3 regions of the Streptomyces sp. NPDC002698 genome follow, and region 2 is predicted to be linked to each of the others. Evidence: riboswitches for the same ligand, from Rfam matches in the RefSeq annotation. Region 2 holds a riboswitch; each other region holds the start of a gene.
The links. Region 2 has a riboswitch for cyclic di-AMP ahead of ACFYW9_RS06500 (transglycosylase SLT domain-containing protein). Riboswitches for the same ligand answer to the same signal wherever they lie in the genome.

Region 1 (7,137 bases), on a different contig from region 2:
GACGGCACCCTGGTGGACGACTTCCTGATCAAGGAGGGCCCGAGGACCGTGCACGTGCTGAACGCGCCGTCCCCGGCGGCCACCGCCTCCCTCCCGATCGGCCGCGAGGTCGCCCGCCGGGCACTGGCGGCGCTGGCGGCGGTCTGAGCTCTCCACCCACCACCGGCACGGACCGCCCCACAGCACTCCGCCCACCACCGGGACGGGCACCCCACGGCACGACGCCCGCCACCGGGACGGGCACCCCACGGCACGACGCCCGCCACCGGGGCGGACTACCCCATGGCACGCACCCGCCACCGGGACGGACCACCCCGCAGCACGGCGCCCGCCGCCTGGACGGACCACCCCACGGCACGGCGCCCGTAAAATCGACCCCACTGTGTCTGATTTCCTCGACTCCACCGAAGAGACCCGGCCCGCCTCCGCCGAGGACGGCTCGCCGCGTCACCACCGCGCCAAGGGCGGGCCCCGCTTCCCCGACGGTCCGCAGGCGGATCCCGCCGGCTCGCACTTCGAGCGGCGGATCCGGAGTTTCCAGCCGCGCCGGAGCCGGGTGACGACCGGACAGGCCGACGCGCTGCAGCGGCTGTGGCCCAAGTGGGGTCTGGACATCGACGGACGGCGGACGCTCGACCTCGCGGAGCTGTTCGGCGCGGACCTGCCCGTCGTGCTGGAGATCGGCTTCGGCATGGGCGAGGCCACCGCGCAGATGGCGGCCGAGGACCAGGGGACCGGGATCCTCGCCGTGGACGTGCACACACCGGGACAGGGCAACCTGCTCAACCTCGCCGAGCGGAACAGCCTCACCAACATCCGCGTCGCCAACGGGGACGCGATCATCCTGCTGCGCGAGATGCTGCCGCCCGCCTCCCTGAACGGCCTGCGCGTCTATTTCCCCGACCCCTGGCCCAAGAAGCGGCACCACAAGCGGCGGCTGATCCAGCCCGAGTTCCTGGATCTCGCCGCGACCCGCCTCGCGCCGGGCGCGCTCGTGCACTGCGCGACGGACTGGGAGCCGTACGCCGAGCAGATGCTCGAAGTGCTGAGCGCGCACCCCGCCTTCGAGAACACCCGGCCGGACGGCGGTTTCGCGCCGCGTCCCGAGTTCCGGCCGCTGACCCGTTTCGAGGGCCAGGGACTGGACAAGGGTCATGTGGTGAACGACCTCCTCTTCCGACGCGTACAGCATCGAGACCAGCACACCCCGGGCGACTGACCCGCACACACCCGCCAGCGTCCGCCGGGAGATCCCGGGGAGGCCGGTTACCGTCGCGGGCCACGCCCTCCCTCGTTAGGGTCAATGCCGTGGCCATCCATCCGCCGTACCCGAACCGGCCCGGCGCCCCCGCCGGACCTGCGCTGCGACATCCGCACTGGTGGCAGCGCGGTTGGGTGCGGTACGGAGCGCTGATCACACTGCTCGCGATGTCGGGTCTGGTGATCCTCGCCCTCGTCCGCGAACAGACCGGGACCGAGGGCTTCCTGGTCGGCCTCGGACTGGCCGTGTTCCCCGTGCCGCTGCTCATAGCCGCCTTCCGGTGGCTGGACCGGGTCGAACCGGGCCCCTGGCGCAACCTGTTCTTCTCCTTCGCCTGGGGCGCCTGCGCGGCCGCGCTCATCGCGATCGTCGCCAACAGCTTCGCGACCCGCTGGATAGCCATGACGACCGCGGATCCCTCCGGCGCCGACACGCTCGGCGCGACCGTCATAGCGCCCGTCGTCGAGGAGTCGGCGAAGGCGGCGGCCGTCCTGCTCGTCTTCCTCTTCCGCAGACGGGACTTCACGGGGATCGTCGACGGTGTCGTCATCGCCGGGGTCACCGCCACCGGCTTCGCCTTCACCGAGAACATCCTCTATCTCGGCACCGCGTTCGGCACCGACCAGCTCAGCGGGGAGAGCGGGCTCGCCTCGGTCACCGCGGCGACGTTCTTCGTCCGGGTGGTGATGTCGCCCTTCGCGCATCCGCTGTTCACCGTGCTGACCGGCATCGGCTTCGGCTTCGCGGCGCTGTCCGGCGAACGCCAGCACGCGCGCCGGGTGCTGCTGCCCATCGCCGGACTGCTGCTCGCGATGGGCATGCACGCGATCTGGAACGGCTCGGCGGGCTTCGGCCCGTTCGGGTTCTTCGGTGTGTACGCGGCGTTCATGGTGCCCGCGTTCGGACTGCTGACCTGGCTGGTCGTCTGGACCCGGCAGCGCGAGCTGCGGACCGTGCGCGCCGAACTGCCCGTGTACACCGCCGCCGGCTGGCTGGGCGCGGCCGAGCCGTGGGTCCTCGGCTCGATGCGGGCGCGGCAGCTCGCGCGCGAGTGGGCCGGCCACCACTTCGGGAAGAGCGCGGCACGCTCGGTGGCGGAGTACGAGGCGTACGCGACCTCGCTGGCGTTCCTGCGCCACCGGGGGCGACGGGGCCGTGCGGGCGCCGACTTCGTCGTACGGGAGCGCGAGTTGCTCGACGAGCTGTGGCGCCGCCGGGAGATCGCCCGTCCGGCCCTCACCTACGCGGCCCGCGCCACGGCACCGCTGCCCGCACCGCCGCCCTGGCCGGCCCCCGGGTACGGCTACATCGCCCCGCCGGCCCGGCCCTACGGCCCACCGGCACAGGCACCCGCGCCGGCCCCGTATCCCGCGTACAACCCGTACCGCTCCTAGGGCCCGACGTTCGGATCATGCGGCGGGACGCGGGGCAGCCGACAAGGCACCGCACCTCGGCGCCACCTGATCCGAACGACGGGCCCTGGGGCCCGACGCCCGGGACCGGCCGGTCCCGCACCACCGGTCCCGCGCCCGCGCCACGGACCGGCGGGGGTACCCCGGGTCCGCGTGCCCGCGCCACGGCCGTTACGCCGACGCCTGCGTCAAGCGCGTGAGTTCCTCGTCCGTCAGCACCAGGTCCGCGACCCCCAGCAGGGCCGGGAGCTGCTCCACGGTGCGGGCGGAGGCGATGGGCGCGGCGACCGTCGGCTGTGCGGCCAGCCAGGCGAGGGCGACCGTCGGTACGGCGACGCCGTGGGCCGCGGCGATCTCGTCGAGGGCGGCGAGGACCAGCGGCCCGCGTTCCGTGTCGAGGTGCTTGGCCGCGCCCGCGGCCCGGGCCGAGTCGACCGTCGTGCCGGGGCGGTACTTGCCGGTGAGGAAACCGGAGGCGAGCGCGAAGTACGGGACGGCGGCCAGACCGGCCCGGGAGGCGACCTCCAGCAGGGAGCCCTCGTAGGTGTCGCGCGAGACGAGGTTGTAGTGCGGCTGGAGCGCGACATACCGCGCGAGACCCTCGCGGTCGGAGAACTCCAGGGACTCCCGCAGCCGCTCCGGAGAGATGTTGGAGGCGGCTATGTACCGCACCTTGCCGGCCGTCACCAGCTCGTCGAGGGCACCGATGATCTCTTCGACCGGCACGTCCGGCTTGTCGAAGTGCGTGTAGTAGAGGTCGATGTGGCCGGTGCCCAGGCGGCGCAGCGACGCGTCGGCCGCGGCCTTGATGTTGGCACCGGACAGACCCGGGTACGCGGGGTGCTGGCTGACCTTGGTGGCGACCACGATGTCCTCGCGGTTGCCGCGGGTCCTCAGCCACTTGCCGATGATGGTCTCGGACTCGCCGCCCTCGTTGCCCTCGATCCAGGCGGAGTAGGAGTCGGCCGTGTCGAGGAAGTTGCCTCCGACGGCCGCGTAGGCGTCGAGCACGGCGAAGGACCGGGTCTCGTCGGCCGTCCAGCCGAAGACGTTGCCCCCGAGGGAGAGCGGGAAGACCTCGAGGTCGGACGAACCGAGCTTGCGAAGAGAAGTCATGTACGGGCTCAACACCCGGCCCGGATGGATGTATTCCGCAATCACCCGGGCCGTCGTCCGCACCGGGACGACCGACAGCCCTGACGTCGGGGGGGTTGACGTCAGGGCTGCCGGAGATCGGAGATCAGGGGTTGAGGCCCTTGCTCTGGAGCCACGCCATCGGGTCGATGCCGGTGGCGGCGCCGCCGGCGTGCACTTCGAGGTGCAGGTGCGCCCCGGTGACGTTGCCCGTCGCACCCACGCGCCCGATGACATCACCGGTGGCGACCTTCTGGCCCACGCTGACGCTGATCGACGACTGGTGGCAGAACCACAGCTCCGTACCGTCGTCGAGGGTGAGGATCGTGCGGTAGCCGTACGCTCCCGCCCAGCCGGCCTCGGTGATGGTGCCGCTGTGGATCGCCTTGAGAAGCGTGCCGGTGGGCGCCGCGAAGTCGAGTCCGGTGTGGTAACCGGAGGACCACAGGGCACCGGCCTCGCCGAAGGTCGAGGTCAGCGTGTACGAGGACGTCGGCAGCGAGTAGCTCTTGGCGAGCTCGGCGAGGCGCTCCTGCTCGGCCTTCGCCTTGGCCGCCTCCTCCGCCTTCTCCTTCGCGGCGTCGGCCTTGGCCTCGGCTTCGTTCTGCTGCTTGACGGCGAGGTCGACGGCCTTCTTCGCGGCGACCGTCTGGGCGGCCTTCTGCGTGGCGGTGTCGGCCTGGTTCTGCTGCGCCTGGGCCTGCTGCATGATGCGGTCGCGCAGCGCCTCACCGGCGTCGGTGGTGCCCTGGGCCTCGTCGGCGCTGGTCAGGCCGGCGGTGGTGAACGGGGCCGTGGAGCCCTTGGGAGCGCTGGATCCGCCGTCCGATATCAGGGCCCTGGCCGACTCGGTGACCGACGACAGGTCGGGCATCGAGATCGAGACGGGCGCCTTGTCCGGAGCGGCGCTGGCGATGCCGCCGCCTCCGACGGCGGCTATGACGCCGACGCCGAGAACCGTGGAGCTACGGGCGAGTCCGCCGCCGCCGCGCTGCTTGCCCGTGCGGTGCCGGCCGCGGACGGGAGCGACGGAATCCGCGGTGGGATTCCACTCCTCCCAGGGACCCTCGTCCTTGCCGTAGCCGAAGGTGTGCGTTTCGTTCGGCGCGAACGGGGTTGGCTGAGCGGGCCGGTTGGACGCCACGTGAGCGCACTCCTTTCCTTCCTTGCCGCCTACCGGGTTAGCTGACGGGTTCGGAGCAGGAAGGTCTCCTACGCGCGTACGGCCACCGTGCTTCCACGGCGGAATACGCCCGATTCACCCCACGAGTTGGTTCCCCGGTTCCCTTACGGGATTCGGCGCGTGCGCACGGAGCCGCCTCTTGTGACGGTTGTGACGACCGCGCTGCGTTATCGAACGTTAATAGACCCAGGCACCGAATTCCAAGCTGTTCCGACTGATCATTAACGGCTCTTGGCCAGGACTTTGGGGTCATGAGCGATGAAAAACGGGCGAGTTGACCTCACGGTGTCGACACGGGTTTCCCTGACGGTGAGTCAGGTGCTACGCGGAGGGACACCGTCCGGTCACCGCTCGTGACCGAGCCCGGAAAAGCCGTCGCCCAGGGGGTGGAAGACCTCCCGGACGACGGGTGCCCCCCTCGGCGAGCACCCGTCACGGGCGCCGGACGGCGAGCAGCGCCATGTCGTCCGTCAGCGCGCCGCCCGTGTGCAGGCGGGCCGCCTCGAAGAGGGCGGTCAGCAGTGTGTCGGGGCAGGGAAAGGCCCGTCCGGCCAGCCAGGCGGCCGGATCGAAGAACTCCCCCCGCGCGTCACGGGCTTCGGACAGTCCGTCGGTGTGCAGCAGCAGCGTCGCCCCGCGAGGAAATCCCTCCCGCACCGTCGGGGCGGGCAGGCTTCCCAGTTCACTCATCCCGAGGGGCAGCGCGAAGGACTCGGCGGTGAGGGTGAGGAGCGTGCCGTCGGGACGCAGCAACAGGGGCGGCGGGTGGCCGCGGTTGACGACGCGTACGACGTCCTCGCCGTGCGGGATCTCGGCGAGGACCGCGGTCGTGAACCCCTCGGCCGCGTCGACGCTGTCGCGCCGGGTGCCCGCGCGCTTCAGCGCCCGCTCCAGGCGCTCCGCGACGCCCTCCAGGGTCGCCTCCTGCTCGGCCGCCTCCCGGAACGCCCCGACCACCGTCGCGACGGTGGCCACCGCGGTCATCCCCTTCCCCCGCACGTCCCCGACGACCAGCCGTACACCGTGCGGGGAGTCCTGCACGGCGTACAGGTCCCCGCCGATGAACGCGTCCTCCTGCGCCGCCTCGTACCGGGCCGCGACCTCCAGTCCGGCGATCCGCGCCTCGGGCTCGGGCAGCACGGCGCGCTGCGCGAACTCGGCGATCTCCCGGACGGAGGCGAGCCGTTCGTCGCCGCGCCGGACGACCGTGTTGATGAGGACGGCGAGGACCGCGGCCATCGCCACGGTGACCACCTCGGTGACCGCGTCGACCTGAAGGACTATGCCGAGGGCGAGGTGGGTGACGAGCACGGCGCCGACGGCGAGGACGCCGGCGAGAACGGTTCCGCGCAGTGAATGGAGGGGTGCGGCGACCAGGGGCGCGGCCGCGAACAGGGGGGTCGCGGTGAATTCCGCCGGGGTGAGGTAGTCGTAGACGACCCCGGCGGCGACGAACAGCACGGGCAGGGCCCGGACGAAGGCGCGTGCGTACACGATCCCGCGCGGCTCCGCTCCCGCCGCCGGACCGGGTGGCGGGACGCTCCCGGACCCGCGGACACCGCGGGACGGCCGGTCGGCCCGGTCACGGGGCTGTCCGGTCCGCCGCTCACCCGCCCGCTGCCCCGCCACCCGTCCAGAAGAACCGGTACGGGGGCGGCGGGCGACCTGTGTGGCCCGACCGGGGGAGGACACCGCCCGCCGGAGCGAACCGGGACCGGCCCGAAGGACCGCGCGAAACGGGACCGGTTCCGGAGGACCACGGCCGGAAGAAGGCGAAGCGGCCGAAAGGCGGCGGGAGAAGGCGGAGGGAAGCCGGAAAAGAGCCTGGAGCGGCCGGCGGAACCGGTGGGGCAAACACCAAGGGCCGGAACTCGTGAATCCGAGTTCCGGCCCTTGGCCTTCAGTAGCGGGGACAGGATTTGAACCTGCGACCTCTGGGTTATGAGCCCAGCGAGCTACCGAGCTGCTCCACCCCGCGTCGTTGAAACCAGTGTACGCCATCCGCGGGACCCGGAGCACACCCGTTTAAACGCACCCCTCCAGCGGCGCCGGCACCCGGCTTCTCCCCGGCTTCTACCCGGCCACCAGGTGCCGGTTGGGGGCCTTGGCGCGGTCCGCGTACTCGGGCAGGACGGCGACCTGGACGC
Region 2 (7,137 bases):
GGGAGAAGTCGACCTGGGTGAAGCCCGCGTCCACGACGGCCGCGCCGCCGCTGGCCGGGGTCAGCGTGAACTTCAGCGGCAGCCCCGTCTTCGCGTCCACCGCGATGCTGATCGCGCCGACCGTGGTGCCGGACTGCCGGGGCTTGATGACCAGCTTGTAGGCGTCGCGGCCCGCGACGTGCGCGGTGCCGTCGACGGTCACGGAGGTCGTGTCGTCCACGGCCTTGAGAGCCTCTTCGGCGAAGTCCTTCGGAGTGGCCGGGACATCCCGCGGCGCCTTGTCCTTGGGGCCCTCGCCTGCGTGCCCGGACTCGGCGGACGTCGAGTGGAAGACCTCGTTCGACTTGCTGTCGTACCCCCACACGTCCTTGCCGTTGTGGATGACGCTGTACTCGGCGGCGTTGTCCAGCAGGGAGACCTTGCCCCTGTCCGGGCCGTCGACCGCGACGCGCAGCGTGTGCGTGCCAGAAGCCAGTTCGAGGAGCTTGGACTGCGGGTCGGCGGAGGAGCCGCTCTGCCCCTCGGCCGCGCCGGACAGCAGGCCGCTCTCCAGACCGCCCAGGTCGGGCAGCCCCAGATCGGTGCTGATCTTGACCGTGCCGGAGAGCTGCTGGACGTCCGACTCGGCGATCTTCTCGATGAGTTGCTGTGCGGTGACCTTCGGCAGGTCGGGGTCTCCGGAGTCGGCGAGCGCCGGAACGAGTCCGATCGTCGCCGCCGCCACCCCCACCACCGCGACCGGAACGACGTACCGCGCGGCCTTGCGTCGCCCGGCGAGCCTGTCGTCGGTCTCCGCGGCCCTCGCGCTGTCGTCGGATTCGTACGGTGCCATGTGTGCGTTACCTCCGTCGTCGGCGGCGGCCCTGCCCTCGTTTCCGCTCCACTCCTAAGCCGCCATTCTCACCCGGACCGGTGAGGAGTGGTGTTCTCCATCTGACCAAATACGCGGGATGAAAGCGTCAACCCCCGGGCTCAACTCCACGTAGTCCTGCGGTATGACGTGACAGGGCGGTGCCTGCCCCGACCCGTAGGGGTCGCTCGTGGGGGTCGTGCATGGGGTCGTACATGAGGTCGCACGTGGGGTAGCACGTGGGAGAACCCGGCCTGTCGCGCCCGGCCGGGTTCCCGACGGGGAGGCCGCCCTCGACGGGCACTTCGCCTCATCACCCAAAAGACGTCAAATGTGGCGACATTTCGAGCAAAGGACGGCTCGAATCCGTACGTACAGGTGGCAGCGATCGGAGCACCCGGCACTCCGGGGACCACAGGATCGAGGGATCGCCATGATCGCCATCAGGTACGTCGCGGGATACGCGGCCACGGGCACCGCAGTCCTGGCGCTCACGCTCGCCGGATGCGGAGGGGGCGGCGGCGGAAGCGGCGGCGGCAAGAGCGGGACCAGCCCCTCGCAGAGCAGCGGCGGCACGTCACAGAGCGGCACCACGGGATCGGCGACGTCCACGCTGACCACGGCCAAGGTCGCGAAACTGGGCACGGTCGTCACCGACGACAAGGGGTACGTCCTGTACCGCTTCGACGCGGACTCGGCGAACCCGACCAAGGTCACCTGCTACGACACCTGCGCCGCGGTCTGGCCTGCGGCCACGGCCAACGGCGGGGTGACCACGAAGGGCATCGACAAGAGCCTGGTCTCCACGGTGAAACGCGCCGACGGCAGCACCCAGGTCACCCTCGCCGGCTGGCCCCTCTACCGGTACGCCAAGGACGACGAGCCGAAGGAGGCCTACGGCCAGGGAGTGGACGGAACGTGGTTCGCGGTGACGCCGGACGGAGCGAAGATCACCACACCCGCCTCGACCTCGCCGGCACCGGCCACGACGAGCACGGGAGGCGGCGGAGGCTACTGACAGCCGCCCCGGCACGGACCGGTCCCGGCCTGGCCGGTACGGGGCTGGTCCCTGCCCAGACGGTACGGACCGGTTCCAGCCGGCCCGCGACCGGTGACACGTGAGCCTGCGTCCCCCAGCCGACCCATGTCCGGTGACACCCGAACCGGCGTCCCAGCCGGCCCGTGTCCGGTGACACGCGAGCCTGCGTCCCCCGGCCCGGCCATGTCCGGTGGCACCCGAACCGGCGTCTCAGCCCGCCCGGTGCACCACGGCGTCCACCAGCTCGACCAGCGCGGCCTTCGAGTCGCACTCACGCAGCGGGGCCAGCGCGGCGCGCGCCTCCTCCGCGTAGCGCACGGTGTCCCGGCGCGCCTGCTCCAGCGCGGGGTGCTCCCGCAGCCGGGCCAGCGCCTCCGCGTGCCGCGCGTCGTCCGTCAGGTCGGATTCGAGCAGCTCGCACAGCGCGATGTCCTCGGCGAGCCCCAGCCGCTCGGCGCGCTCGCGCAGCCGCAGCACCGGCAGCGTGGCGATGCCCTCGCGCAGGTCCGTCCCCGGCGTCTTGCCTGACTCGTGCGAGTCGGACGCGATGTCGAGGACGTCGTCCGCGAGCTGGAAGGCGACGCCCAGCCGCTCGCCGTACTGCGTGAGCACGTCCACGACCGTCTCGTCGGCGCCCGACATCATCGCGCCGAACCGGCACGCGACCGCGACCAGCGATCCGGTCTTGCCGCCGAGCACGTCGAGGTAGTGGTCGACCGGGTCACGGCCGTCGCGCGGTCCCGCGGTCTCCAGGATCTGCCCGGTCACCAGCCGCTCGAACGCCTCGGCCTGGATCCGGACGGCCTCGGGTCCGAGGTCGGCCAGGATGTAGGAGGCGCGGGCGAAGAGGAAGTCGCCGGTGAGGACGGCCAGCGAGTTGCCCCAGCGGGCGTTGGCGCTGGCCACCCCGCGCCGGACCTCGGCCTCGTCCATCACGTCGTCGTGGTACAGCGTGGCGAGATGGGTCAGCTCGACGACCACGGCCGAGGGCACGACACCCGGCGCGTAGGGGTCGCCGAACTGCGCGGCGAGCATCACGAGCAGCGGCCTGAACCGCTTGCCGCCGGCGCGCACGAGGTGCTGGGCGGCTTCCGTGATGAACGGGACCTCGCTCTTGGTGGCTTCGAGCAAACCCTCCTCGACAGCCGCCAATCCGGCCTGGACATCGGCTTCGAGAGCCTGGTCCCGCACGCTCAGCCCGAACGGCCCGACGACGGTCACGAGAGGTTCTCCTGTCTGCTGACGATCACATGGCGAACTCGGTCGATCATTCGGTCGATGACACGGTTTGTCGATGTGTCGCTGCCATCACTCAAGTCAGCGTATCCGGTCACGTTTCGATCACCGCGAGCGCCCACCGTCCCCCGGTCCACTTCGCTCCGCCAGGTGGTGGGCGCGAGTACACCCGGAAGGCACACGGGAAGCACCTGCGTGCCCCAACGGCGGGTACCCCGGCTCACGGGCGCCATCCCACCACCGACTGTATGTTCATGATCGGATGATGTGAAACGATTTACGATGACATGCGGCGAAATACCCGTGATTCCGTCCTCCGAGGTGACGCTCACGCACATCCGTACGCCCTTCCCTTACGAGACCCACTCACGAGGACGCCCTCATCCCTCTCCCGGGCGGCACCCGTCCGGACTCCTCGGTCCGGCGGCCGCCGGACCGAGGAGTCCGTACCAGCACCCCTGGAGCACCTCCCGTACCGCCTGACCGACTGGACGGCCCCGCGGGACCAGCAGCGCCACCCCTGGTACGCCGGGCACGGCCACGCCTCCGTCCGCGTGGATGTACGCGGCCACGGCAATGTCGACACGCATGCCCGGTCGCCACTCACACTCGGTCGGCCCGACCGCTCGCCTTCGCCGCCCGCCGGACCCCGCACACGGGGGCGAGGGCATGTGGCGGAGCATGCGGGAGAAACGGCTGGAAGCGATCGTCCGCGCCGCGCACACCCGGCCGGCGCACCGGACCAGGGACGCGCACCGGCGCCACGACAGCCTCCGCAAGGAGTACGGGGCCGTCCGCGCCGCGGTCCTCGCGGTCGGCGGCCGGCACGACCCGCACCGCGACACGGTGCCGCGTCCGGTGCGGAACCCGCCGCCGGACCGCGTACGAGGTCTCATCGGCTCCTGGTCCCGCCAGTACCCGGACCGGGGCCTGCCGCCGGGACCGGCCATCGGCTTCCTCCAGGAGACGCCGCGCCGGTGGGACCACTGGCTCAGGGACAAGGAGACGGACGCACTCTCCGTCCCCCTTCCGCGCTCGTACGTGATGGACGCGCACCCTCCGGCGACGGTGCACGCGCGGATCCCCGGCCACCGGGTAAGCGACCCGGCCCGGCCCTCACCCTCGGTGACCCCGGTCGCGTACGCGCTCCGGGGCGTCCTGAACCTCTCGGCGTGCCGGGGCCCCGGCCGGGCGGTTCCCCGGGAGCCGGGCACCACGGAGAACGTGGTGCTCGACCTGAACGCCATCGGCTACGCGTTCCCGGCATGCCATCGGATCCGGCTGGGCGTCTCCTCCGCGTACCGACCCTGGATCCGGCCCCAGCCGGGCTCGGAGGCGGGCTTCACCCTGGAGCCGATCGGCAGCGTCCCGCAACTCCCCATACGGGCAACGGAGTCGGACACCTCGGCCACCTCGGCCACCTGCGGCGCACAGGACTTCGTCACGACCGACGAACCCGTCCGCGAGGACGGCGACGAGGTCGTCTTCCACCGGACCCGGGAGAAGCGCTTCCGCGCACAGCTGGCTGACCGGGCGCACCAGCACGGGAGTTCACTCCCCGGACCGCTACGCATCCACACGCACCCCAGGCCCGGGCCGGCGCGACGCGCTCACGGCGCGGGCCCCGGCGTATCACCGCGCGCCGGACGGCGGCAGGACGCTCCCGTACCGAACACCGGTGGCACGAGGCGCACTTGACCGCCCACCGGCCCGAGTCCGGACCACGTCCGGGCGGCTTCGGACCACGTCCGGGCAGCTTCGGTTTACGTCCGGGCGGCCTCGGCTCGCGTCCGGGCGGCTTCGGCTCGCATGCAGGCGGCGCTCCCACCGCCGGGCGGACGCGTTCCCGATGTGTCCCGCGCCACAATTCCCGCCACACCAGGGGCCGCTCAGCACCCCGTGAAGAGCTCGGCGACGGCTTCCATCGCAAGCGCAATGCCCGAATTACCCCTCATGCCGCCTTGATGCTCTTTGGTCTCGTGAGTTGAGTCACCGGCGAACCGGACCCCCGCCGCGCGCCCTTCCCGGCCCAACCCGTTTGCCAAAGGCAAGTTGAGGATCCAATTCCGGCGCAATCGGACTTTTCGCCTGTGCATCAACCAGGAGAAAGCGATCTTCGCGGTCAAATCTCGTCTTGTTTCGGACATGTGCTCTCGCATACGTTCTGGTCGAACCCGGGCGGATCGCCGAATCCTGCCGCCGCCCGGCAACCCATCGACCCACGCACGGCAGGAGCGGGGGAACCACAGGTAAGCCGCCGATCCGGGCACACCGGACCGGCTTGGGGTGAAGCCGTGCCAACAGCGCGGCCGGGCATCTCCCGCCCGAACCCGACAGCTCACCTCGCAGGCGTCGGAGAGGACATTCGTCATGCCCGTACGAGGCAAGCACCGCCGCATGAAGACCAACGTCATCACCCGGGGCATGATCGCCGCCGGAACGGGCGGCATCGCCCTCGCCCTCCCGCTCGTGAGCGCCACCGGCGCCAGCGCCGCCACCCCGGCGCAGGCCCCGCAGGCCGCCCACACCGCGGTGGTTCCCAACGTGGAGCTCGTCACCTACAAGGTGGTCGCCGGCGACACGCTCTCCACGGTGGCGAAGAAGTACCCCAAGAGTGGCGGCTGGAAGAAGCTGTACGCGGCGAACCGCGCGGTCATCGGTGACAACCCCGCCCACCTCCGTCCGGGCCTGAAGCTGACCGTGGGCACGAAGACGCTGAAGTCGACGACCGTCCGCACCACGGCGAACGCGACCACCGCCGTCGCCAAGCCCAAGGCGGCCACCGTCACCCAGGCCTCCGCCAAGACGTACGCCGACAACCTCGACGGCTGGATCAAGGAATCCCTGGACGTCATGGCCAAGGCGGGCATCCCGGGCAGCTACGACGGCATCCACCGCAACGTGATGCGCGAGTCCTCCGGCAACCCCAACGCCATCAACAACTGGGACTCCAACGCCGCCGCGGGCATCCCCTCCAAGGGCCTCCTCCAGGTGATCGACCCCACGTTCCGGGCGTACCACGTGGCCGGCACGTCGTGGAACATCTACGACCCGGTCGCCAACATCACCGCGGCCTGCAACTACGCGGCCGACAAGTACGGCTCGATGGACAACGTCAACGGCGCCTACTGATCGCACCCCGCACCCCGTCTTCCTCCGCACCCGCCGACGGCGCCTTCCCGGCCCGTCGGCGGGTGCGTCGCGGTCGCGTCGGCCGGTGTGCGTTTTGCTGGTGCGCCGGGCGTCGCGACGGGGCGAACGTCGCCTGTCGCGGCGCTAGAAGCCGAAGAGGCGCTCCAGCACGACCGCGATCCCGTCGTCCTCGTTCGACAGGGTGATCTCGTCGGCCACCGCCTTCAGTTCCGGATGGGCGTTGGCCATCGCCACACCTCGGGCCGCCCAGTCGAACATCGGGATGTCATTGGGCATGTCACCGAAGGCGAGCGTCGCTTCCGGGGTGAGCCCGAGGTGCGCCGCGGCGAGAGCCAGGCCCGTCGCCTTGGTCACCCCGCATGGCTGGAGTTCGACGGTGCCGGGACCGGACATGGTGACCGTCGCCAGCGAACCGACCACTCCCCGTGCCGCCGACGCCAACTCGTCGTCGGACAAGGAGGGGTGACGGAGCAACACCTTGCTGATCGGCTCCGCCCAGAGGTCGTCCCGGCGCGGCACCCGCACCGCCGGCAGAGTCGGATGCGGCATGACATAGCCCGGCTCGATGAGCGTCAGCCCGTCCACGCCGTCCTGGTCGACCGCCGCGTACAGCAGCCCGACCTCCGCCTCGATCTTGCCGAGCGCCGTCTCCGCCAGTTCCCTGTCCAGGGTCACCGACCACAGCATGCGGTCCGCGCCGGCGTCGTACAGCTGCGCCCCCTGCCCGCACACCGCCAGTCCCTCGCCGCCGAGTTCGTCGAGAAGCGGTCGCACGCGCGGTGCCGGTCGGCCCGTGACCACGAGATGCCGGGCACCTGCCTGGGTCACCTTCGCCAACGCGGCCCGTGACCGGTCGGAG
Region 3 (7,137 bases), on a different contig from region 2:
GACCACCTGGACATGCTCGCCGGCTTCGGGGTGATGGGCCTCGGCCGCCATCACCCCGTCGTCCGGCGGGCGCTCCACGACGTCCTGGACGCCTCGCTCGCCGACCTCACCCGCTTCGACTGCCAGCCGCTGCCGGGCCTGCTCGCGGAGCGGCTGCTCACCCACAGCCCGCACCTGGACCGGGTGTTCTTCGGCAACAGCGGTACGGAGGCGGTCGAGACCGCGCTGAAGTTCGCCCGGTACGCCACCGGCCGACCGCGGATCCTGTACTGCGCGCACGCCTTCCACGGGCTGACCACCGGTTCCCTGTCCGTGAACGGCGAGGACGGCTTCCGCGAGGGCTTCGCGCCGCTGCTGCCCGACACGGCCGTCCCGCTCGGTGATCTGGACGCCCTGGCAAGGGAGTTGAAGAAGGGCGACGTCGCCGCGCTCATCGTGGAGCCGATCCAGGGGAAGGGCGTCCACGAGTCCCCGCCCGGATATCTGCGCGCCGCCCAGGAGCTGCTGCACCGGCACAAGGCACTGCTCATCGCGGACGAGGTGCAGACCGGCCTCGGCCGGACCGGGGACTTCTACGCCTACCAGCACGAGGAGGGCGTCGAACCGGACCTGGTGTGCGTCGCCAAGGCGCTCTCCGGCGGCTATGTGCCGGTGGGCGCGACCCTCGGAAAGGACTGGATCTTCAAGAAGGTCTACTCCTCGATGGACCGGGTCCTCGTGCACTCGGCGAGTTTCGGCTCCAACGCGCAGGCCATGGCGGCGGGGCTCGCTGTGCTCTCCGTGATGGAGAACGAGCAGACCGTCGCCCACGCGCGGATCACCGGGGAACTGCTGAAGTCCCGGCTGGCGGCCCTGGTCGACCGCTACGAGCTGCTCAGCGAGGTGCGCGGGCGGGGTCTGATGATCGGCATCGAGTTCGGCCGGCCCGCGTCGCTCAAGCTGCGCGGCCGCTGGAGCATGCTGCAGGCCGCGCGCAAGGGTCTGTTCGCGCAGATGGTCGTCGTGCCTCTGCTCCAGCGGCACCACATCCTCACCCAGGTCTCCGGCGACCACCTGGAGGTGATCAAGCTGATCCCGCCCCTGGTCATCGACGAGCGGGATGTCGACCGGTTCGTGGAGGCCTTCACCGCGGTGATGGAGGACGCGCACAACGGCGGCGGGCTGATGTGGGACTTCGGGAAGACGCTGGTGAAGCAGGCGGTGGCGAACCGCTGAGACCCGGCCGCACCGGCGGTCGCCGCGAAGGCGGTGCGGGTGCGGCGGACCTTTTGCCTCTGGGGCAAGAAAATTGCCCCAGAGGTAATTGTTTGGCTCAATGGTCCCATGAGCCCTGCCGACACAGGGGCGGTCGACGAGCCGTCCGCCGAGCTGCACGCCGTGGCGCCCCGGCTCCGGGCCCTGCGCCGCAGCGCCTCCCTCACGCTGGAGGCGGCCGCCCGCGCGGCCGGGCTCTCGCCCGCCCATCTCTCCCGGCTGGAGACCGGACAGCGCCAGCCCTCGCTGCCGATGCTGCTCACGCTGGCCCGTGTCTACGGTACGACGGTCTCGGAACTGCTCGGCGAGGCGGTCCCCGACCGTGACGCGATCGTACGGGCCGCCGCCATGGAACCGGCCCCGGCCGGGGGCTGGACCTACTGGCAGGCGGGCTCCGCGGGCCGCGGCATGCAGGCGCTGCGTGTGCACGTCCCGTACGGTTCGCAGGGCGACATCGTGCGCGTCCACCCGGGCGAGGAGTGGCTGTACGTCCTCCGGGGGCGGCTCAGTCTGCGCCTCGGGGACACCGCGCACGTCCTCGCGCCGGGAGACAGCGCCCACTTCGACTCGCTGACCCCGCACCGCATCGCCGCCGCCGAACGCGACGGAGCCGAGCTCCTCTTCGTACACACCCTGCTGCAGAGCCCCGTCGCCGCGCTGTGCCTCGGCCCGGCGACGGGCCACCCCACCTCGGGAGAGACGTCATGACCGAACCCACAGAACGCCGCCGCTCCATGGAGGACAGGTTCCCGCGCGCCCTGTGGGTGCGGCTGATCATCTACGTCGCCGTCGGCCACCTGTTCGCGGCCTTCATCTACCTGCTCTTCACGCTGGGCGCGCAGAACCAGTAGGGGGTCCGGTCCCGGCGGGCGGCTCAGTCCAGGAGCCGCCCGCGCAGGCGTTCCCGCAGCTCCGGCGTCAGTCCCAGGCCCTGCTCCAGATAGACCTCGACGCTGCCCCAGGTCTCCTCGATCGTCTCGAAGGCGGCCGTCAGGTACGCGGCGCGCGCGTCGAACAGCGGGCTGAGCAGTTCCATCACCTCGGGGGAGTAGGCACCGGCCGAGGAGCCGTTGCGGTGCACCTTGTAACGGCGGTGCGCGGCGTTCGACTCCAGGTAGTCGGCCACGATCGCCTCGCGCTCGACGCCGAGGGCGAGCAGGGTGACCGCGATGGACAGCCCGGCACGGTCCTTGCCCGCCGCGCAGTGCATCAGCGCGGGCACACTGTCGTCGGCCAGGGCGTGCAGCACCTGGGAGTGCTCGGCCGTGCGCTCCCTGACGATCGTGCGGTAGGAGTTGATCATCCGGTTCTCGGCCTTGCCGTCGCCGAGGATCGCGCGCAGCTGGTCGAGATCGCCGTCGCGGACCATCTTCCAGAACTCGCTGCCGTCCGCGGGGTCGCTCAGCGGGAGGTTCACGTTCCGCACGCCCGGCAGTTCGACGTCCGGGCCCTCCAGCTTCTGGTCCGCGGCATTACGGAAGTCGAAGATCGTGTGGAGACCCAGGGAGGCGAGGAACGCGGCGTCCTCCTCCGTGGCGTGGGCGAGGTGGCCGCTGCGGAACAGGTGCCCATGACGCACTCGCCGGCCGTCCGCGGTGGGCAGTCCGCCCACGTCGCGGAAGTTGCGCACTCCGCCGAGCTCGGGCTCGGTCGACGGGACCTGCTGCGTCACGGGGGCTCCTCCCATTCGGCCGCCGGCGTCGCCGTGCTGGACTCGGCGCCGCTCGTCGGCAGTTGTACCGGCTCGCGCTCCCGACGATACGACATGGGTTCCTCGGGCAATGAGTTGTCCACAGCCGATGCCTTCCGGACGGAACGCCCTGGGAGCGACGCATTGTGACATCTGATGTCGAATGCGTGTTTGAATCCCGCGATGGACCGGTCGCGCGCTTCTGGCCGCCTCGATCCCATGGGGCAATCGAGGCGAAACAGGGCATGAGGGGGTGTCGTTTTGCGCGTCATTCCGTACAGGGATCCGGATGTACCGGATATCCGCTCATGCAGCATCTGTCTGTTCTGTCCGAATAGGTGCCTTCGTTACAACTAGCCCTGGAATAGGGCGCCCTGGGGCGAGTCGCGTGAGGAGCGTCATATTCGTGACGATGCGTTGCCGTCCTCATTACTCAACCTGCCTGGATTTACAGGTGGGTTGAGAGGTCGGGAAGATCGTCGCTCCACGGAGGGTGACGGCGGTTTCCGCATGGATCAAGAAAGGCGAGCGCACAGAAACCGCACATAGTTGTCGACGCGCTCTCATGTCGCTTACGTTCTGCCTCAATCCGGACGGACGCCCAATCCTGCCGCCGCCCGGAATCCGCACACTCACCCGTACACGGCAGGAGCGGGGGACCCACAGGTTCCGCGCCTGGTCCGGTTCTTTTCCGGAACAGGCTAGGGGTACAGCCGCGCAGCAGCGTGGCCGGGCATCTCCAGCCCGCACCCGACAGCTCACCCCGCAGGCGCCGGAGAGGAATTCGTCATGCCCGCGAAGGGTAAGCACCGCCGTCCCAAGTCCTTGCGTTTCACCCGCTCGATCGCCGTGGCCGGAACCGGTGGCGCCGCACTCGCGCTGCCCCTGATGGGAGCCACCGGCGCCCACGCCGCGACCCCGGCCACCGCCGTCGCGCACCATGTCGAGAAGGCCGCGACCGCCGTTCCCGCGAAGAAGGCCGCCAAGGCCGCCGGGACGAAGACGTACGCGGTGAGGTCCGGCGACTACCTCTCGAAGATCGCCGACGAGCAGAACGTCAGCGGCGGCTGGAAGAAGATCTACGCCGACAACCGCTCCGCCATCGGCGGCGACCCGTCGCTGATCCACCCCGGTCTGGAGCTGTCGCTCGGCAAGAAGGCCGCCACGCACTCGGCCACGCACTCGGCCGCCCGGACGACCACCTCGGCGAAGGCCGGTCAGGCGACCCAGGCCGCCGACACGGCCCCCTCCGACACCGCTTCCGCCACTCCTTCCACCGCCCCTTCCGCCGCCCCTTCCACCGGCACCTCGTCCGGCTACACCCTGCCGGTCGCGAGCAGCTCCGTCGGCACGGGTTACAAGGTGGCGGGCGGCATGTGGTCCAGCGGTTACCACACGGGCGTGGACTTCGTGATCCCGACCGGCACCACGCTCAAGTCCATCGCCGCGGGCACCGTCGTCTCCGCGGGCTGGGGCGGCGCCTACGGCAACCAGGTCGTCATCCAGCACGCCGACGGCAAGTACTCCCAGTACGCCCACATGTCGTCGCTGTCCGTCTCGGCGGGGCAGACCGTCACCGAGGGGCAGCAGATAGGTCTCTCCGGTGCCACGGGCAACGTGACCGGACCGCACCTGCACTTCGAGATCCGCACCACGCCGGACTACGGCTCCGACGTCGACCCGATCGCGTACCTGCGCTCGCACGGTGTCGCCGTGGGCTGACCCCCCCAGCCTCCTGCTCCTGACGGCAGGAAGATCTCCGAAGGCCGGACCCCTCGATCCCCCGGGTCCGGCCTTCGGTGTGCCCGCGGCAACGGCCCCTGGGCGATCGCTGCTTCAACATCCTTGACGCGAGCCTTATTCCATAGTTGACCAATGCTTGGCGAGTGGCTTATCTCACCGGCCGTCAACCCTTCCCTACGGTCGCGTAGCTCACATCAAAAGGTGAATCATGCTCCATGTGGCAGACGATTCGAAGAGTGACAACAGATCAGTGATCGGGTCGTACGTGGCGGTGGGGGACAGCTTCACCGAGGGCGTCGGCGACCCTGGGCCCGACGGAGCGTTCGTCGGCTGGGCGGACCGGTTCGCGGTACTTCTCGCGGACCGCAGGCCCGAAGGCGATTTCGGCTACACCAACCTCGCCGTGCGCGGCAAACTGCTCGACCAGATCGTCGAGTCCCAGCTCCAGAGGGCCAAGGAACTCGGCCCGGACCTGGTCTCGTTCTGCGCAGGCGGCAACGACATCATCCGCCCCGGCACCGACCCCGACGAGGTCGCGGAACGCTTCGAGCGCGCGATCGTCGACCTCACCTCCGCCGTCGGCACCGTCATGGTGACCACCGGCTTCGACACGCGTGGCGTCCCCGTGCTCAAGCACCTGCGCGGCAAGATCGCCACCTACAACGGGCATGTGCGTGCCATCGCGGACCGCTACGGCTGTCCCGTCCTCGACCTCTGGTCCCTGAAGACGATCCAGGACCGCCGGGCCTGGGACGGCGACCGGCTGCACCTCTCTCCCGAGGGGCACACCCGGGTGGCGCTCCGTGCCGGACAGGTACTCGGCCTGGAGGTCCCGGCCGACCCGGACCAGCCCTGGCCGCCCCTCCCGCCGCGCGGCACGCTGGAGGTGCGCCGCGACAACATCCAGTGGGCGCGCGAGTACCTCGTCCCGTGGATCGGACGGCGGCTGCGCGGGGAGTCCTCGGGCGATCACGTCGCGGCCAAGGGCGCCCTCTCCCCGGACGACATCAAGATGCGCATCGAGTCGGTCGCCTGAGACCTGCGCCGGCCCGGTCGGCAGGGCCGGCCGGGCCGGTCGGGACCGGTACCCGGGCGCCCGACCGGCCCGGTCCCGGTGGCCGCGGCGCCCCGGGCCGGGTGCGGATCAGGGGTACCGGCCGCTCCCGACGGGATCCGGGACGACCACCCGCCCGGCGGTCCACGCCGGGGAGCGGGCGAAGCGCGGTACGGGGCCGGTACGGGACCGGCGCCGTGTCAGCTAGCGCACCGCCGCCATCAACGCCTCGCGTTCCAGGCCCAGTTCGCGGGCGAGTGCCTCGTCCGCCCATTCCTGGGTCCGCGCCCGTGACACCGCTCCGGAGTACGCCGTCATCTGGACCGCCAGTCCGTCCAGCAGCGCCGTGAGCCTGAGGGCCGCGGTCGTGGGGTCCGGGCAGCGGAACTCGCCGGCGGCCACGCCCTCCGCGATCACCTCGGTCATCGCGGCCTTCCACTGCCGGTCGAGATCACGGGTGACCTCGCGCAGCGCGGGCTCCCGCAGGGCGACCGCCCAGCCCTCGATCCACAGGCGCCAGCCCTTGGCCTGGCCCGTCGGGGCGTACCACCGCACGGCGGCCCGAAGGCGTCGCAGCGCCGTCGTACGGCGGCCGAGCAGCTTGCGCAGATGGGCGAGGTCGTCCTCGGCCGCGTAGGTGAACGCGGCGGCGACCAGCTTCTCCTTCGTCGAGAAGTGGTACAGCACCAGCGCGTTGCTCACGCCGAGGGCCGAGGCCACGTCGGCGATCCGTACCGCCGCGACGCCTCGCGCCTCGATCTGTTCCACGGCGGCGCGCAGCAACTCCTCACGCCGCTCCGCCACGCTCAACCGGACTCTCGCCACGCGGCAACCCTACACAGCCCTTTGCCGGAAGCCCCGACAGGAGCGGAGCGGGTCCGGGCCGGCTCCGGCCGGCCGCGCCCGCCGTCGGCCGGTGAACTCTCCTCGCGGCAGGAATCGCCGCCCCCGGCCCGGCGCCGCGTTCCTCAGCGGTACCAGCCGAACCGCTCCGCGATGACCGGCAGCCGGTCGGTGACGATGGCGTGGGCGGCGGCCCGCGGGGTCGTGCCGTCGGCCTCCGCGCGCGCGAGCGTCCGGTCGATCAGGGCGCGCATGGAGCGCCGGGTGTGGGCGAACGCCTCGTCCGCGTCGGCGCCGATGTCGCCGAACAGGGTCCACCACCACCAGGCGTTCGTACCGGAGTTGACCACGACGTCGGGCAGGACGGTGATCCCGCGCGCGGCGAGCAGTTCCTCCGCGTCCGCGAGGACGGGCATGTTGGCAGCCTCGACGATCCAACGGGCCGTGATCTCCCGCTGGTTCGCCGTGTCGATCGCGTACGAGACCGCGGCGGGCACCAGGACCTCGGCATCGGCGGACAGCCAGGCGTCACCGGGGAGTTCGCGGTCTGCCG

Region 1: another riboswitch for cyclic di-AMP. It lies ahead of ACFYW9_RS30965 (M23 family metallopeptidase); the one in region 2 lies ahead of ACFYW9_RS06500 (transglycosylase SLT domain-containing protein).
Region 3: another riboswitch for cyclic di-AMP. It lies ahead of ACFYW9_RS26375 (peptidoglycan DD-metalloendopeptidase family protein); the one in region 2 lies ahead of ACFYW9_RS06500 (transglycosylase SLT domain-containing protein).

The regions. Positions count from the first base shown of each region.
Region 1 is NZ_JBIAQM010000030.1:19,722-26,858, forward strand. It holds gene lhgO (L-2-hydroxyglutarate oxidase) at 1-147, shown strand, start outside; gene trmB (tRNA (guanosine(46)-N7)-methyltransferase TrmB) at 383-1,219, shown strand; gene ACFYW9_RS30955 (PrsW family intramembrane metalloprotease) at 1,309-2,655, shown strand; gene ACFYW9_RS30960 (aldo/keto reductase) at 2,845-3,789, opposite strand; gene ACFYW9_RS30965 (M23 family metallopeptidase) at 3,914-4,951, opposite strand; cyclic di-AMP (ydaO/yuaA leader) riboswitch at 4,963-5,119, opposite strand; gene ACFYW9_RS30970 (PP2C family protein-serine/threonine phosphatase) at 5,423-6,484, opposite strand; tRNA gene ACFYW9_RS30975 (tRNA-Met) at 6,895-6,968, opposite strand; gene ACFYW9_RS30980 (dihydrofolate reductase family protein) at 7,064-7,137, opposite strand, start outside.
Region 2 is NZ_JBIAQM010000003.1:374,791-381,927, forward strand. It holds gene ACFYW9_RS06480 (outer membrane lipoprotein carrier protein LolA) at 1-832, opposite strand, end outside; gene ACFYW9_RS06485 (hypothetical protein) at 1,284-1,868, shown strand; gene ACFYW9_RS06490 (polyprenyl synthetase family protein) at 2,100-3,110, opposite strand; partial or broken gene ACFYW9_RS06495 (CocE/NonD family hydrolase) at 3,408-4,511, shown strand; cyclic di-AMP (ydaO/yuaA leader) riboswitch at 5,332-5,492, shown strand; gene ACFYW9_RS06500 (transglycosylase SLT domain-containing protein) at 5,496-6,257, shown strand; gene ACFYW9_RS06505 (HAD family hydrolase) at 6,402-7,137, opposite strand, start outside.
Region 3 is NZ_JBIAQM010000021.1:28,827-35,963, reverse strand. It holds gene ACFYW9_RS26395 (aspartate aminotransferase family protein) at 1-1,215, shown strand, start outside; gene ACFYW9_RS26390 (XRE family transcriptional regulator) at 1,324-1,962, shown strand; gene ACFYW9_RS26385 (DUF6126 family protein) at 1,989-2,105, shown strand; gene ACFYW9_RS26380 (tyrosine-protein phosphatase) at 2,129-2,926, opposite strand; cyclic di-AMP (ydaO/yuaA leader) riboswitch at 3,568-3,729, shown strand; gene ACFYW9_RS26375 (peptidoglycan DD-metalloendopeptidase family protein) at 3,734-4,666, shown strand; gene ACFYW9_RS26370 (SGNH/GDSL hydrolase family protein) at 4,938-5,723, shown strand; gene ACFYW9_RS26365 (TetR family transcriptional regulator C-terminal domain-containing protein) at 5,946-6,566, opposite strand; gene ACFYW9_RS26360 (Glu/Leu/Phe/Val dehydrogenase dimerization domain-containing protein) at 6,710-7,137, opposite strand, start outside.